DNA from 4 places in the Streptomyces sp. NBC_00576 genome. Region 4 is predicted to be linked to each of the others. Evidence: riboswitches for the same ligand, from Rfam matches in the RefSeq annotation. Region 4 holds a riboswitch; each other region holds the start of a gene.
What was found. A riboswitch is a leader RNA that binds a small molecule or an ion and turns the genes downstream of it on or off. The one in region 4 is predicted to bind cyclic di-AMP.
Positions count from the first base shown of each region.

Region 1: linked by a shared signal. The riboswitch ahead of OG734_RS06105 (M23 family metallopeptidase) and the one ahead of OG734_RS29480 (transglycosylase SLT domain-containing protein) in region 4 are both predicted to bind cyclic di-AMP.
Region 2: linked by a shared signal. The riboswitch ahead of OG734_RS21930 (M23 family metallopeptidase) and the one ahead of OG734_RS29480 (transglycosylase SLT domain-containing protein) in region 4 are both predicted to bind cyclic di-AMP.
Region 3: linked by a shared signal. The riboswitch ahead of OG734_RS11195 (M23 family metallopeptidase) and the one ahead of OG734_RS29480 (transglycosylase SLT domain-containing protein) in region 4 are both predicted to bind cyclic di-AMP.

Region 1 covers NZ_CP107780.1:1,444,907-1,449,111, reverse strand. The annotation lists gene OG734_RS06110 (alpha-galactosidase) at 1-1,549, shown strand, start outside; cyclic di-AMP (ydaO/yuaA leader) riboswitch at 1,844-2,012, shown strand; gene OG734_RS06105 (M23 family metallopeptidase) at 2,016-2,996, shown strand; gene OG734_RS06100 (DUF6250 domain-containing protein) at 3,139-3,858, shown strand; gene OG734_RS06095 (SGNH/GDSL hydrolase family protein) at 3,981-4,205, shown strand, end outside.
Region 2 covers NZ_CP107780.1:5,116,744-5,120,948, reverse strand. The annotation lists gene OG734_RS21945 (dihydrofolate reductase family protein) at 1-723, shown strand, start outside; tRNA gene OG734_RS21940 (tRNA-Met) at 820-893, shown strand; gene OG734_RS21935 (PP2C family protein-serine/threonine phosphatase) at 1,055-2,179, shown strand; cyclic di-AMP (ydaO/yuaA leader) riboswitch at 2,427-2,583, shown strand; gene OG734_RS21930 (M23 family metallopeptidase) at 2,595-3,656, shown strand; gene OG734_RS21925 (PrsW family intramembrane metalloprotease) at 3,766-4,205, opposite strand, start outside.
Region 3 covers NZ_CP107780.1:2,691,675-2,695,879, reverse strand. The annotation lists gene OG734_RS11205 (M16 family metallopeptidase) at 1-737, shown strand, start outside; gene OG734_RS11200 (M16 family metallopeptidase) at 734-2,122, shown strand; cyclic di-AMP (ydaO/yuaA leader) riboswitch at 2,338-2,506, shown strand; gene OG734_RS11195 (M23 family metallopeptidase) at 2,519-3,313, shown strand; gene OG734_RS11190 (GntR family transcriptional regulator) at 3,502-4,197, shown strand.
Region 4 covers NZ_CP107780.1:6,778,787-6,782,991, forward strand. The annotation lists gene OG734_RS29470 (FAD-dependent oxidoreductase) at 1-399, shown strand, start outside; gene OG734_RS29475 (HAD family hydrolase) at 653-1,513, shown strand; gene OG734_RS29480 (transglycosylase SLT domain-containing protein) at 1,592-2,083, opposite strand; cyclic di-AMP (ydaO/yuaA leader) riboswitch at 2,085-2,247, opposite strand; gene OG734_RS29485 (polyprenyl synthetase family protein) at 2,873-3,883, shown strand.

The DNA.
Region 1 (4,205 bases), 5.3 Mb from region 4:
GAGGACGGACCTCACCTACGGTGAGAAGGTCATCGGCAGCCGGCGAGGTCACACCGGGCACCAGCACCTGCCCTGGATGGCGCTCGACACCGACGCGACCGAGGAGCACGGCGAGGTGTACGCGTGCGCGCTCGGGTGGTCGGGGTCGTGGCGGATCGCCGTCGCCCAGTTGCCGGACGCGCGCGTGCAGATCACCGGCGGCGCCGGATACGACGACTCGGGCCTGCTGTGCCTGGCGGCGGGCGAGTCCTTCACCACGCCCGTCTTCGCGGGACTGTGGACCGACTTGGGGCACGGCGGGGCGAGCCGGGCGTGGCACGCGTACCAGCGCGCGTTCGTCGTGCCGGACGCGGACCGGGATCGGCCCGTGCTCTACAACTCCTGGGAGGCCACGGAGTTCGACATCTCCGAGGAGCAGCAGGGGACGCTGGCCCGGCGGGCCGCCGCGATCGGCGTCGAGCTGTTCGTCGTGGACGACGGCTGGTTCGGGGCCCGCACCAGCGACCGGGCCGGCCTCGGCGACTGGACGCCCAACCCGGACCGCTTCCCGGCGGGCGTCAAACCGCTCGCTGACTACGTGCACGCCCTGGGGATGCAGTTCGGCATCTGGGTCGAGCCCGAGATGGTCAACCCGGACAGTGACCTCTACCGCGCGCACCCCGACTGGGTGCAGTTCCAGTCGGGACGAAAGCGGACGGAATTCCGCAATCAGCTCGTACTGAACCTCGCCCGCGAGGATGTCCGGCAGTACCTCTGGGAGCAGCTCGACGGGCTGCTCTCCAGTGCTCCCATCGACTACGTGAAGTGGGACTTCAACCGCTGCTTCACCGACGCCGGCTGGCCCGGTGAGGACTACCCGCAGCGTCTGTGGGTCGACCATGTGCACGGGCTGTACACCCTGCTGGACCGCCTGCGGGCGGCGCACCCCGATGTCGCCTTCGAGTCCTGCTCGGGCGGCGGCGGCCGGATCGACCTCGGTGTCCTCGCCCGTACGGACCAGGTGTGGACCTCCGACAACACCGACCCGCTGGACCGACTCGCTATCCAGGAGGGCTTCAGTCAGATCCATCCGGCGCGGGTCATGGCGGCGTGGGTCACGGACAGCCCGAACACCCAGCTCAACGGCCGGGTCAGCTCGTTGCGGTTCCGTTTCGTGAGCGCGATGGCCGGGGTGCTCGGCGTCGGCGGGGACCTCACCCGGTGGGCGGAGGAGGAGCTGACCGAGGCCGGGGAGTGGGTGGAGCTCTACAAGGAGATCCGGCCCGTCGTGCAGCGCGGCGACCTCTACCGGCTGCGGCGCCCGGCCGGTGGACTGAGCGCGGTGCAGTACGTGCTGGCGGGCGAGAGCGTCGTCCTCGCCTGGCTCCAGGCGCAGCACCACGGCGAGCCGGTTCCGGCGCTGCGGCTGCGCGGACTCGACCCTGCAGCTGAGTACGAATGCCGCGAAACGGGCGAAGTTCATCGAGGTGCCGTGTTGTTGCACAGCGGCTTGCGAACCGGACTGAAGGGTGACCTCGATGCGGCAGTTTTCCGACTTCGTCGCATCTGATGCTTCTGCTCCTTATGGGGTATTTGTTCCAACTCGCTTGGGAATAAGGGTTGCTGTGAATCGGGCTAGTGAGCAGCGTCATATTCGTGACCGTGTGTCGCCGTCATGTTCACGTAATTTCGGCGTGTTTTAAGGGAGTTCGCGGGACGGAAAGATCCAGAATTCACGGACGGTGACCGGGAATTCTGGGGAGGATCACAGGAAACCCGTACACAGGGAACCCGAGGCTTGTTTCCGTGCGTCTTGGTCGCTTACGTTCGCCCCCAATCCGGACGGACGCCCAATCCTGCCGCCGCCCGGATCCCGCCTCGAACACCCGAGAACGGCAGGAGCGGGGGACCCACAGGTAGAACGCCTGCTCCGGTCTCCGGAACAGGCTTGGGGTTAAGTCACGTTCAGGCGTGGCCGGACATCTCCAGTCCGCACCCGACAGCTCACCTCGCAGGCGCCGGAGAAGGAATTCGCCATGCCCGCGAAGGGTAAGCACCGCCGTCCGAAGTCCCAGCGATTCACCCGCTCGATAGCCGTCGCCGGAACCGGTGGAGCGGCTCTCGCTCTGCCGTTGCTGGGAGCCACCGGTGCCCACGCGGCCACGGCGGAGTCCACGGTTCAGTCCGTGTCGTCGCTTTCGGAAATGGCCAAGTCCGTAACGGCCAAGTCGGTAACGGCCGAAGCCGTTTCCGCGAAGACGGAAAGGGCCGCGAGGAAGGCGGGCGTCAGGACCTATTCGGTCCAGGCAGGCGACTACCTCTCGAAGATCGCGCAGGAGCAGAGCGTCAGCGGCGGCTGGAAGAAGCTCTACTCGGACAACCACACCGCCATCGGCGCCGACCCGAGCCTGATCCACCCCGGTCTGAAGCTGACGATCGGCAAGAAGGCCGCGTCGACCGCGTCCACCTCCTCGCCTTCCTCGTCCTCTTCGTCCTCTTCGTCCTCTTCGAATTCCACGCAGACGGCGACATCGTCCCAGCCGGTCACCGAGAGCGCGACGGCCCAGACCTCGACAACGACCGAGGCCGCCGACACCGGCAGTTCCGGCGGCTTCACCCTCCCGGTGGCCGGCGCCACGATCGGCACCGGGTACCACGTGGCGGGCAGCATGTGGTCCAGCGGCTACCACACGGGCGTCGACTTCGTCGTCCCGACCGGCACCTCCCTCAAGGCTGTCGGCGCCGGCACGGTCGTTTCCGCGGGTTGGGGCGGTGCGTACGGCAACCAGGTCGTCATCCAGCTCGCCGACGGCTACTACGCCCAGTACGGCCACCTCTCCCAGCTCTCCGTCTCGGCCGGCCAGACCGTGACCGAGGGTCAGCAGATCGGCCTCTCCGGTGCCACCGGCAACGTGACCGGACCGCACCTGCACTTCGAGATCCGCACCACCCCGGACTACGGCTCCGACGTGGACCCGGTCGCGTACCTCCGCTCGAAGGGCGTCGCCGTCGGCTGAGGCGCACGCTCAGCCAGGACATCCGCCGAAGGCCGGACCCCGATTCCCGGGTCCGGCCTTCGGCGCGTTCACGTGTGCGTGTGCGGGTGTGATAGTGAACTCCCTAACTGTGCAAGCGCTTTCTCCCTCAAGGAGCCGCCTCGTGACGACCACTCGCAGAACCTTCGGAGTCCTGGCGGCGGGCGCGGCGCTCACCGCGCTCGCCCCGGCCACGAGCGCCGGTGCCGCCACGTGCGGACGCCTCATCGCTCGCGACGACTTCCGGCACGGGCTCGGCCAGTGGGCCCTCGAACTCCAGGACGGCGGCAACGTCACGGCGGCCCGAGGCGTCCTGGAGGTCGATGTACCGAGCGGCGCGACCATCTGGTTCAAGCGCAGGCTGCAGGGCCCGTATGTCATCGAGTACACGGCGACACCGGTCTCGGCGGGCGGGGTGAACGACCGGGTCTCCGACCTGAACAACTTCTGGAACGCCGTCGACGTACGCTCCCCGGACGACCTCTTCGCCACCCGGCGCAGCGGCGCCCTCGCGGAGTACGACTACCTCAGGACGTACTACGTCGGCTACGGCGCCAACACCAACACCACGACCCGGCTGCGCCGTTACGTCGGCGAGGCCGGTGTGCGCCCCTTGATCTACGACTACGCGGAACCGCTGCTCGTCCCGAACGAGCCGTATCGGGTGCGGATCGTCTCGGCCGGTTCGACGGTCCGCTGGTGGAACAACGGGCGGCTCGTCTTCGACTACAGCGACCCGGACCCGTACACGGCTGGGCACTTCGCCTTCCGTACGACGTGGAGCCACTTCCGGATCACCGACTTCAGCGTCCGTGAGCTGCGTCTTCCTGTTATTCCGGGTTGACCAATACTTGACGAGTGGCTTATCTCACCGCGAGTCAACCCCTTCCTACGGTCGCGTAGCTCACATCGGAAGGTGAATCATGCTCTGTTGTGGCAGACGATTCGAAGAATGACAGCAGAGCGGTGATCGGGTCGTACGTGGCGGTGGGGGACAGCTTCACCGAAGGCGTCGGCGACCCCGGCCCCGACGGGGCGTTCGTCGGCTGGGCCGACCGGTTCGCGGTACTGCTCGCGGACCGGCGACCCGAGGGCGACTTCGACTACACGAACCTCGCGGTACGCGGGAGGCTGCTCGACCAGATCGTGGCCGAGCAGCTTCCACGCGCCAGGGAGCAGGCGCCGGACCTG
Region 2 (4,205 bases), 1.7 Mb from region 4:
GCGCTTCTCGAACACCTGCACGATGTGCGAGGTGTGCGGCGCCTGATGGTCGAGGGTGGCGGCACCGTCCACACGCAGCTCCTCCAACAGGGCCTCGCCGACGAACTCCAGCTCGTCCTCGCGCCCCTCTTCGTCGGCGACCCCGACGCCCCCCGCCTCTTCGGCCCCGGCGGCTACCAGGGTGGCCGGCTCCGGCTCACCGAGACGCGCCGGATCGAGGACGTCGTCCTCATGCGGTACGAGCCCACCGCCCCCGGCGCCGGCCCGCTCGCCTCCGCCGCCGACCGGCACTGGCTGGCACTGGCGTGCGAACTGGCGGAGCGGTGTCCGCCGTCGCGCACGGCGTTCAGCGTCGGCGCGGTGGTGGTCGCCGCCGACGGTACGGAACTGGCGCGCGGGTACTCCCGGGAGGGCGGCGACCCGGTCGTGCACGCGGAGGAGGCGGCGCTCGCGAAGCTCGACCCGGCCGACCCCCGGCTCCCGGCGGCCACCGTCTACAGCAGCCTCGAACCCTGCGCCCGCCGCGCCTCCCGCCCCGCACCCTGCGCCCGGCTGATCCTCGACGCGGGCGTACGCCGGGTGGTGACCGCCTGGCGCGAGCCGGACACCTTCGTGGTGGCGGCGGACGGGAGCGGGCTGCTCGTGGGGGAGGGCGTCGAGGTCGTCGTACTCCCCGAGTACGAGGAGCGGGCCAAGGCTCCCAATGCCCACCTGCCGGGATGACGTGCCGCGCCGTGCCGTGCCGTGCCCCTCATCGAAGCCCCCGATTCAAACGTGGTGATCAGCGTCCCGCAGATGGCGTATAGTTGTGTTCAGCGGCGCGGGGTGGAGCAGCTCGGTAGCTCGCTGGGCTCATAACCCAGAGGTCGCAGGTTCAAATCCTGTCCCCGCTACTGAAGGCCCAGGGCCGGAAACCAAGAGAATTGGTTTCCGGCCCTGAGTCATTTCCCCGGTCGTTCCTCGACCGTTCCCGGCAGCTTCTTAGCCCGGTCGGTCCACCTGGCTCGCCCGGCGCACCCGCTCCCGGAAACCTGGACAGGACGCGGTGGGGCGGATGAGCCGGCGGGAGACGAGACAAGTGGCGCGGTCGGCGGGAGAACCGGAGGCGGTGGTGATCTCCCGGGTGCGGACCCTCGTCAGCGTCCTGCCCGCGCTCCTGATCGTCACCGGGATCGTCTACGACTACGCCACCCCGCGCGACTTCACCGCGGTCCCCTTCTTCACGGCCGCCCCGCTCATCGCCGCCCCGCTCTCCTCGTTGCGCACAACGGTGGTCACCAGTGCCGCCGCCCTCGTCGCCGCGTACGTCGTCCACCTCCGCCTCGGGTTCGCCGCGAACGCCGACTCGATCACCGAGACGGTCACCGTGGCCACGGTCGCCGTCCTGGCGGTCGTCATCAACCAGGTCGTGCGCCGGGGCGACCGGCGCCTCGCCTCGGCCCGCGAGATCGCCGAGGCCGCGCAACGCGCCGTACTGCCCCAGCCGCAGGCGCGTATCGGCGGTTTCGAGATCGCCGCCCGGTACGAGGCCGCCCAGGAGGGCGCCTTCATCGGCGGCGACCTGTACGCGGTGCAGGACACCGCGTACGGCGTGCGGGTTGTCCTCGGGGATGTGCGCGGCAAGGGGATGGGGGCGGTGGCGGCCGTCGCCGTCGTCATCGGGGCGTTCCGGGAGGCCGCCGAGCAGGAAGCGACCCTGGAGGCGGTCGCCCAGCGGCTGGAACGGGCCCTCGCCCGCGAGGGCACCCGGCGCGACGGGCTCGAAGCCGCCGAGGGTTTCACCACCGCCGTCCTCGCCGAGCTCCCGCACGGCGACGGGATCGTACGCATCGTCAACCGCGGCCACCCGCCGCCGCTGCTCCTCGCCGCCGACGGCACCCTGCGCACCCTCGACCCGGCCGAACCCGCGCTGCCGCTCGGCATGGGTGACCTCGGCACCTGGCCCGACCGTGCGGAGGAGACCACCTTCCCCGGTGGCGCGATGCTGCTCCTGCACACCGACGGGCTGTCCGAGGCCCGCGACGAGCACGGCGCCTTCTTCGACCCGGCCGCCCGGCTCACCGGCCGCGTCTTCCGCACCCCGGCTACTCTGCTCGCCGCCCTCGCGGACGAGGTGCGCCGGCACACGGGTGGCGGCACCACGGACGACATGGCGCTGCTCGCCGTACGACGGCCGTGACATCGGTTCTCAGTGATTGTCACCAAAGGTGACTGAATGATCTCACTGCGCATAACATCTGACACACCGTCAAAACTGATGAGTCACTTACGGCATGGTCAACTCGCCCGATTTTCACCGGTGGTGACCCAGAAAGTCCTCGGGAAAAGGGTTAACGATCAACGGGAACAGCTTGGAATCCGGTGGCCAGGTCTATTAACGTTCGATAACGCAGCGCGGTTGTCCCAGCCGTCACAAGAGTCGGCTCCGTGCGCACGCGCCGAATCCCGCAAGGGAACCGGGGAACCATCCCTTGGGGTGAATCGCTCGTCCGCCTCCGTGGCAACACGGCAGGTATACGCGCGTAGGAGACCTTCCTGCTCCGAACCCGTCAGCTAACCCGGTAGGCGAGAAGGAAGGAAAGGAGCACGCCCACGTGGCGTCAAACCCGGCTGCCCCAGAGGCCCCGTTCGTGCCGAGTCAGCGCAGCAGCGAGACCGAGGACGGGAAGATCCCGACCTTCGGCTTCGGCGGCCGCACCGACGAGGGCCCCTGGGAAGAGTGGAATCCCACCGCGGACTCCACCCGACCCGTTCGCGGCCGGCACCGCGTAGGCAAGCAGCGCGGCGGAGGGCTCGCCCGCAGTTCCACCGTTCTCGGCGTCGGCGTCATAGCCGCTGTCGGCGGGGCCGGCATGGCCACCGCGCAGACCGGCAAGCCGCCGGTCTCCATCTCCATCCCCGACCTGCCGTCCGTCGGCTCGCCCTTCGCGAGCGACGACTCGGACCCCGAGCCCCAGGGCTCCGCCACCGCGCTCAGCAGCGTCGGCGTGACCACCGAGGAGACCGAGCAGGGCACCAGCGACGCGGGCGAGGCCCTGCGCGCCCGCATCATCCTCCAGGCCGAGCGGCAGAAGGACCAGGCCGAGGCCAAGGTCCAGCGAGCCGCCGAGGACGCCGCCGCGAGGAAGGCCGCCGCCGAGGCCGCCAAGGTGAAGCGCGAGGCCGCCGAGAAGATCGCCGCCGAGAAGAAGAAGGCCGCGGAAGCCGCGGAGGCGAAGAGGGAGGCCGCGCGTCTCGCCGAGCTCGCCAAGCAGTACACGCTGCCGACCTCGTCGTACACGATCACCTCGACGTTCGGCCAGGCCGGCTCGCTGTGGTCCTCCGGCTACCACACCGGCCTCGACTTCGCCGCGCCCACCGGCACGCCGCTCAAGGCGATCCACAGCGGCACTATCACCGAGGCGGGCTGGAGCGGCTCGTACGGCTACCGCACGATCCTCACCCTCGACGACGGCACCGAGCTGTGGTTCGCCCACCAGTCGTCGATCAACGTCAGCGTCGGCCAGAAGGTCGCCACGGGTGACGTCATCGGCCGCGTCGGCGCCACCGGCAACGTCACCGGGGCCCACCTCCACCTGGAGGTGCACACCAGCAGCTCGGACAGCGCCGGCATCGACCCGATGGCGTGGCTGCGGAGCATGGGCCTGAACCCGTAGGACAGGGGCTACACAGTCCCTGATCCGTTCCTGTGAATTGCTGCAACGAGGCCCGTGGCGGGAAATCTTCTCCCGTACGGGCCTCGCCGCCGTCCCGTGCTCTGACGGGCTAGGAGCGGTACGGGTTGTAGGCCGGGTACGGAGTCACCGGCCCGTACCCCTGTTGTCCGTATCCCTGCTGCCCGTACGGCTGCTGTGCGTACGGCTGTTGCCCGTACGCCGGCCAGGTGACCGGGAGTACGGGAGCCGGTGCCGGTGCGATCGTGCGCGCCGCGTGGTCCAGGGCCGGGCGGGCCACCGCCCTGCGCTGCCACAGCTCGCCCAGCAGCTCCTGCTCCCGGACGACGAAGTCGGTGCCCGCGCGGCCGAGGCGCCCCCGGTGGCGCAGGAACGCGAGTGAGGTGGCGTACGCCTCGTACTGCGCCACCTCGCGCGCCGCCGGCCTGCCCAGGTGGCGGCGGGCGTACTCGCGGGCGAGGCGGCGGGCGCGCATCGAGCCGAGGGCGTACGGCTCGGCCGGGGCCAGCCAGCCGGCCAGCGCGTACGCCG
Region 3 (4,205 bases), 4.1 Mb from region 4:
GGGTCGAGAAGTACTTCGGGTCGATCGCCGGGCACGACGGCAAGCCCGCGCCGCGCTCCGGCGCCCTTCCCGACGTCATCGGCGAGCAACTGCGCGAGGTCGTCGAGGAAGAGGTCCCGGCGCGCGCGTTGATGGCCGCCTACCGGCTCCCGGAGGACGGCACGCGTGCGTGCGACGCGGCCGACCTGGCGCTCACCGTCCTCGGCGGCGGCGAGTCCTCCCGCCTCTACAACAGGCTCGTACGGCGGGACCGTACGGCGGTGGCGGCCGGGTTCGGCCTGCTGCGGCTGGCCGGAGCGCCCTCCCTGGGGTGGCTGGACGTGAAGACGTCCGCGGACGTCGAGGTGCCGGTCATCGAGGCCGCCGTCGACGAGGAGCTCGCCCGGTTCGCCGCGGAGGGACCCACGGCCGAGGAAATGGAGCGCGCCCAGGCCCAGTTGGAGCGCGAATGGCTGGACCGGCTCGGTACGGTCGCGGGCCGCGCCGACGAACTGTGCCGCTTCGCGGTGCTGTTCGGTGACCCGCAGCTCGCGCTGACCGCCGTGCAGCGGGTGCTCGACGTGACGGCCGAAGAGGTCCAGCAGGCCGCCAAGGACCGGCTGCGCCCCGACAACCGCGCGGTGCTCGTCTACGAGCCGGTCTCCGGAGAGACCGCTGAGGACGCGGATCCCCCCGAGGACCCCGAGGCCGAGGCCACGGTCGAAGCCGGCGACAAGAACGAGGAGGCGGCCAAGTGACCGAGCTCGCCACGATGGAGTTCCACCCCCAGCCCCAGGCGGGCGAGGCCAGGCCCTGGGCCTTCCCGGCCCCCGGGCGGGGCACGCTCGGCAACGGTCTGACGGTTCTGCGCTGCCACCGCCCCGGCCAGCAGGTCGTTGCCGTCGAGGTGCTCGTCGACGCCCCCTTGGAGGCCGAGCCGGCCGGTCTCGACGGCGTGGCCACGATCATGGCCCGGGCCTTCTCCGAAGGCACCGACAAGCACTCCGCCGAGGAGTTCGCCGCCGAACTGGAGCGCTGCGGCGCCACTCTCGACGCGCACGCCGACCACCCGTGTGTGCGCCTCAGCCTCGAAGTCCCCGTGTCGCGGCTCCCCAAGGCGCTCGGTCTGCTGGCCGACGCCCTCAGGGCGCCCGCGTTCTCGGACAGCGAGATCGAGCGGCTGGTGCGCAACCGGCTCGACGAGATCCCGCACGAGACGGCCAACCCGGCCCGTCGCTCCGCCAAGGAGCTGTACAAGGAGCTGTTCCCGGCGGCCTCGCGCATGTCACGGCCGCGCCAGGGCACCGAGGACACGGTCGCGAAGATCGACTCGGCCGCCGTACGCGCCTTCTACGAGAGGCACGTCCGGCCCGCCACGGCCACCGCCGTGGTCGTCGGCGACCTCACCGGCATCGACCTGGACGCGCTCCTCGGCGACACCCTGGGGGCCTGGACGGGCACGTCGGCCGAGCCGCGGCCGGTGCCGCCGGTGACCGCCGACGACACCGGCCGGGTCGTCATCGTGGACCGCCCCGGCGCCGTACAGACCCAGTTGCTGATCGGCCGCATCGGCGCCGACCGGCACGACCGTGTCTGGGCCGCCCAGGTCCTCGGCACGTACTGCCTCGGCGGCACCCTCACCTCCCGCCTGGACCGTGTCCTGCGGGAGGAAAAGGGCTACACCTACGGTGTGCGGGCGTTCGGTCAGGTTCTGCGCTCCGCCCCGGACGGCACAGGTGCCTCGCTGCTCGCCATCAGCGGCTCCTTCGACACCCCGAACACCGGTCCCGCCCTGGAGGACCTCTGGAAGGTGCTCCGCACGCTCGCGGCCGAGGGGCTCACCGACGCCGAGCGCGATGTCGCGGTGCAGAACCTGGTCGGCGTCGCACCGCTCAAGTACGAGACCGCGGCGGCCGTGGCGAGCACGCTGGCCGACCAGGTCGAGCAGCACCTGCCCGACGACTACCAGGCGACGCTGTACCGGCAGCTTGCCGCGACCGGCACCGTGGAGGCCACCGCGGCGGCGGTCAACGCCTTCCCGGTGGACCGGCTGGTGACGGTCCTCGTCGGCGACGCGGCGGCGATCGAGGAGCCCGTCCGGGCCCTCGGTATTGGCGAAGTGAGCGTCGTATCCGCGGAGTAGCGGCGCGGGCGTAAACGACAGGGGCCCGGTGACGGAAGCGTCACCGGGCCCCTCTTTGTCCATGTTGATGCGCAAGTTGCCCGTATTGATGGAGAGGTTGACGGTCTGCACTGTGGCATGCGCGACAAAACCCGTGATCGGTTTGTTGATTGAAAGAGGTCCCGCTTAGCTTCTGTCCGGCTGTTCGTCATGCAGTGCGCCGCAGCCGCGGCACCGGACAGTCATCGCCGAGTCCCCGTACGGCGCGAGCCAGGGGAGCCGGGGACCCACCATGTGCAGTCCCTGGGGTGAATCGGACGCCCGCGCGTACAGCGAGGGGGCCCGTAGGAGACCTTCCTGCTCCGAACCCGTCAGCTAACCCGGTAGGCGAGAAGGAGGGAAAGGACCAACCACTACATGGCGTTCACCCGCGCCACCGGGAAGCACCGTCGTCCCAGCCGCCCCAGCCTTGTCACCCGTACTACCGCTCGCGCAGCCGGCGTCGCGGCCCTCGCGACCACCGGCGTCGTCGGCGCCCTCGCCGCCCCGGCGCTCGCCGCGGAGTCCTCTGTCGAGCAGACCGGCCTCACCCCGGTGATCTCCATCGGTGAGTCTCTCGCCGACCAGATAGACGCGCAGGCCGCCGCCCAGGAGCAGGCCGCCGAGCAGGCCGCTGCCGAGAAGCGGATCGCGGCCGCCGAGAAGCGGGCTGCCGCCGCCGCGCAGAAGGAGGCGGAGGAACGGGTCAAGGAGGAGCGTGAGGCGAAGGCCCGTGCCGCCCGCGAGGCCGAGCGCAAGCGCCTCAACACCTATGTCGCCCCGATCTCCGGCTCGTACATCTCCACGGGCTACAAGGCGGGCGGCGCCGTCTGGTCCTCCGGCAGCCACACCGGCGTCGACTTCCACGCCGCGTCCGGCACCGCTGTCCTCGCGGTGGGCTCCGGCACCGTCGTCGAGGCCGGCTGGGGTGGCGCTTACGGCAACAACATCGTGATCAAGATGATTGATGGCACGTACACTCAGTACGGTCATCTGTCGTCCATCAACGTCTCTGTGGGCCAGACGGTCACCCCGGGCCAGGAGATCGGCCTCTCCGGGGCCACCGGCAACGTCACGGGCGCGCATCTCCACTTCGAGGCGCGCACGACCCCGGAGTACGGCTCGGACATCAACCCCGTCGCGTACCTCCGCTCGCACGGCGTGAACGTCTGACGTCTTCGCGCACCACTTGTCGTCGCCCCGGCTGCCCCAGCCGGGGCTTTCGGCGTTTCGGAGGGGCCGGTGTCCAAAAAATATCCATGGATTCCGGCCTGCCGTCGGAAATTCCGGTTCTCTGCAATAGAGTCACTGAACACACGTCAATCGTCGACGTTTCACGGGGATTAAAGCGGAGGTCGGACATGCGTATTCCGGCGCACTCGGTATGCACGGCTATCCGGGACGACATCGTCGCCGGTGTCTACGAGCGCGGCAGCCGGCTCACCGAGGAACTGCTCGCGCGCCGGTACGGCGTCTCGCGCGTCCCCGTCCGTGAGGCCCTGCGCACCCTGGAGGCCGAGGGCTTCGTGGTGACCCGGCGGCACGCGGGCGCGTGCGTCGCGGAACCCACCGAGCAGGAGGCGTCCGACCTGCTGGAGATGCGCATGCTCCTGGAGCCGCTGGGCGCCTCCCGGGCCGCCCAGCGGCGCACCGAGGCTCACCTCAAGGTGCTGCGCGGCCTGGTCAGGCTGGGCCAGGAGCGGGCCAGGAGGGGCAACAGTGAGGATCTGCGCTCCCTGGGGGGCTGGTTCCACGAGACGCTCACCCAGTCCTCCGGAAGTCATGCCCTGGCCTCGACGCTCACCCAGCTGCGGCACAAGATCGCCTGGATGTACGCGGTGGAGGCGCCTGTCAACCCGGTCGAGTCCTGGGCAGAACACGGGGCGATCGTGGACGCGGTGGCGCGCGGTGACAGTGAGCGGGCGCGGGCGATCACAGCGCTGCACACCGAGCGGGCGACCGTCGTGCACCGGCTGCGCTTTCCGGGCGGCGGAGACCGTCAGGATCGTGTGAGGACTTCGCAACATCCCGTAAACATGACGGGTCTGCGTCATTAACACGGGCG
Region 4 (4,205 bases):
ATAGGAGCGGCTGAGGCGGAGGGTGCGAAGGGCGCAGGCGGTGCGTTGGAGGCGAAGGGTTCGGGGAGCGGGACGGCTTTCGCCGCTGGGCAGCCGGTGTTGACCGTGCGGGAACTCGACGGCCGTACACGGGAGTTGTCGGCCGACCATGTCATAGCCGCGACCGGCTACCGCGTCGACATCGCCGCGATGGACTTCCTCGGGCATGAGCTGCGTACGGAGCTGGCGGTGAGCCGGGGGACGCCGAGGCTCGGGGCCGGGTATGTGTCCTCCGTACCCGGGTTGTACTTCACGGGGTTGTCGGCGGCCGCTTCGTACGGGCCGGTGATGCGGTTCGTGTGCGGCACGGAGTTCGCGTCACCGCGGCTGGCGGGGCATCTGGCGGCGGCGCACGCGTAGGGCACGGGGCAGGGCAGGGCAGGGTCAGGAATCGGGTTCGGGTTCCGGTTCGGATCCGGTTGGTCGATGCGTGCGTTGCTCGATCTTGTGAACCAGGGGCTCGTTGTGCCGAGTTGTTGTGCTGATCATGCCTTCCTGGGCCGGTGCCTGCGGAGGAACTGGCCCAGGCGCGGGGGCTGTTGCTGCCGGGATGCCGAACGTCGTCCGGTTCGGGCGGAGACCGATGTGCCGAACGATCCGTATTCTCTGGATCATGGCCGCTCCCACCTCATACGCACTTATCGCCACTGACCTGGACGGAACGCTCCTGCGCGCAGACGACACGCTCTCCGACCGTTCGCGGATCGCGCTGGCGCGCGCCACGGCTGCCGGCGCCCGGCATCTGGTCGTGACGGGGCGCCCGGCGCCGAGAGTCCGGCCGCTGCTCGACGACCTCGGTGGCGGGGGGCTCGCGGTGTGCGGGCAGGGGGCGCAGTTGTACGACGCCGGCGCGGACCGTCTGCTCTGGTCGGTGACCCTGGACCGGGACCTGGCGGAGACCGCGCTCGGCAAGATCGAGGCCGAGGTCGGGCAGGTGTACGCCGCCGTCGATCAGGACGGGGTCGACGGGCTCACGCTCATCGAACCCGGGTACCTGATGCCGCACCCGACGCTGCCCGCCGTACAGGTGCCGCACCGGGACGACCTGTGGGCCGCGCCCATCAGCAAGGTGCTGCTGCGCCACCCGTCGCTGTCCGACGACGAGTTGGCGTCGGCGGCGCGCGGAGCGGTCGGTTCCCTCGCGACGGTCACCATGTCGGGGCCGGGCACCGTCGAACTCCAGCCATGCGGCATCACCAAGGCGACAGGGCTTGCGCTGGCCGCCGAGTATCTCGGGCTGGCCTCGTCCGCCACGATCGCCTTCGGTGACATGCCCAATGACATCCCGATGTTCGACTGGGCGGCCCACGGCGTCGCCATGGCCAACGCCCATCCCGAACTCAAAGCGGTGGCGGACGAGGTCACCCTCTCGAACGAGGACGACGGGATCGCGGTGGTGCTGGAGCGGTTGTTCGGGCGGGGGGCGGACTGGTCGGCGTCTGCGTCTGCGTCTGCGTGGGTCGGCCGGCAGTAGCCTCTGGCCGGCCGGCCTGTGTCAGGCCACGGCCGGCCGGCCTGGCAGGGCACGGCCGGCCTGCTGACCCGGGTCGGCCTAGTAGGCCCCGAAGACGTTGTCTATCGATCCGTATCGCGCCGCCGCGTAGTTGCAGGCCGCGGTGATGTTCGCGATCGGGTCGTAGGGGTCGAACGAGGTGCCGGCGACGTGGTACGCGGCGAAGGTCGGGTCGATGACCTGGAGGAGGCCCTTGGAAGGGGTGCCGGCTGCCGCGTTCGAGTCCCAGTTGTTGATGGCGTACGGGTTGCCGGACGACTCGCGGATGACGTTGCGGTAGATGCCGTCGTACGTTCCCGGGATTCCCCTCTGCGCCATGATGTCGAGCGATTCGCGGATCCAGCCGTCCAGGTTGTTCGCGTAGTACGTCGTCGTCGACGACGAGGCCGACGGTGCGGCCGAGGCCGTCGTCGCGGTCAGGAAGGGGAGGGCCAGGGCTGCGGCGGCCGTTGTGGTGATGACGAGGGTGCGCGTGAGTGTGAGCGGGCGACGGGGGGTTCTCGCGCTGGGGTGCTGACCTCGTGCGGGCATGGTGAGTCCTCTCCGGCGCCTGCGAGGTGAGCTGTCGGGTTCGGGCGGGAGATGCCCGGCCGGGCGCGTTTTGCGGCGCGCGGCTTCACCCCTAGCCGCTCCGGTTTCAATGTCCGGACCGGCGGCTTACCTGGGTCCCCCGCTCCTGCCTGCGTGAGTCATGTGTGGGTGGGTGGTGGCTGCTCTACGGGCGGTGGCAGGATTCGGCGATCCGCCCGGTGTGGCGCGAAACGTATGCGAGAGCACACGGGTGGAACAAGGGGCAGAAATGCAGGACTTGCCCATTTGGTGCACCCATTAGGGATAAAACGGGCAAATGGTGAAGGGTGGGTTGAGGGTAACTTGCCTTTCGTGAATGGGGAGTTCGGGGGGAGGGGTGGTGCGGGTTGATTGGTGGAGTGACTCGGATCACGGGGTGGGGGGTAGGGGTGGTGCGGGTGCGGCGAGCGAGGTGTTTGGGGTGAATGGGGCTTTTGGGGGTGAGTGTCCGCTGTGAGGGCGGAACCTCTCGCTCGATGCGCGTCGTTGTCGTTGTGAGGGTCGCGGCGGAGGATGGGACTGAGGTGACGTATGTGTATGGGTGCTTGCTGGTGGGGCGCGGGATGTTTATAAATGTCCATGCTTTGGACTGATCAAAAACATTCCGGTCGTGATCCGATACCGCCTGGCCTGGACGGGCGGGCGCTCGCGGTGATCGAAACGTGACCGGATACGCTGACTTGAGTGATGGCAGCGACCTATCGACACACCGTGTGACCGCCAGTAGACACAGCAGACAGGAGATCCCTCGTGACCGTCGTCGGGCCGTTCGGGCTGAGCGTGCGGGACCAGGCTCTCGAAGCCGATGTCCAGGCCGGATTGGCGGCTGTCGAGGAAGGATTGCTCGAAGCCACCAAGAGCGAGGTCCCCTTCATCACGGAAGCCGCGCAGCATCTCGTGCGGGCCGGCGGGAAGCGGTTCAGGCCGTTGCTCGTGATGCTCGCGGCGCAGTTCGGGGACCGGCATGCGCCGGGGATCGTGCCGTCCGCGGTGGTGGTGGAGCTGACCCACCTCGCGACGCTGTATCACGACGACGTCATGGACGAGGCCGAGGTGCGGCGCGGGGTGCCCAGCGCCAACACGCGCTGGGGGAACTCCGTCGCGGTCCTCACCGGGGACTTTCTGTTCGCGCGCGCCTCGCACATCCTCGCCGACCTCGGGCCCGAGGCGGTCCGGGTGCAGGCGGAGGCGTTCGAGCGGCTGGTGACCGGGCAGATCCTGGAGACGGCGGGGCCGTCGGACGGGCGGGATCCGGTCGAGCACTATCTGGATGTACTGGGCGGGAAGACCGGGTCGCTGGTGGCCGTGGCCTGCCGGTTCGGGGCGATGATGTCCGGGGCCGACGACAGTGTCGTGGATGTACTCACCCAGTACGGGGAGCGGCTCGGGGTCGCCTTCCAGCTCGCGGACGATGTGCTGGACATCGCGTCCGATTCCCACGAGTCGGGGAAGACGCCGGGGACGGATCTGCGCGAGGGCATTCCCACGATGCCCGTGCTGCGGTTGCGAGAGCGGGTGGCTCGGCTGGGGCTGGCCGAGGATGCCGCGTTGTGCGAGTTGCTGGATTCCGACTTGAGTGACGATGCGCGGCATGCGGAGGCGTTGGCTCGGCTGCGGGTGCATCCGGCGTTGGAGCAGGCGCGGCGGGACACGGTGCGGTATGCGGAGGAGGCGCGGGCTGCGTTGGCGCCGTTGGTGGAGTGCGATGCGAAGGCCGCGTTGCGGGAGATGTGCGATGCGGTGGTGCATCGGGCTGGGTGAGGGTTTCGCCCCCGCCGCCCTTACCCGTCCCATCCCGGTCCTGGGGGCTGCGCCCCCAGACTCCCGCTACGGCCCTGAACGGGCCCTGTCCTCAAACGCCGGACGGGCTGAATTGAGACGACCCCTACGGGTTAGGGGATGTGCCGCCCCCTCATGTCATCCCGTGGCAGTACATGAGTTGAGCCCAAGGTCTGACGATTCCGCATCGCCGATTTGGTGAGATGGAAACCAACCACTCCTCACCGGTTCGGGTGAGAATGGCGGCTCAGGGTGGACAAGTGTGGGACGGAAAGCCGCCGCCGACGACGGAGGTAAGGCACAC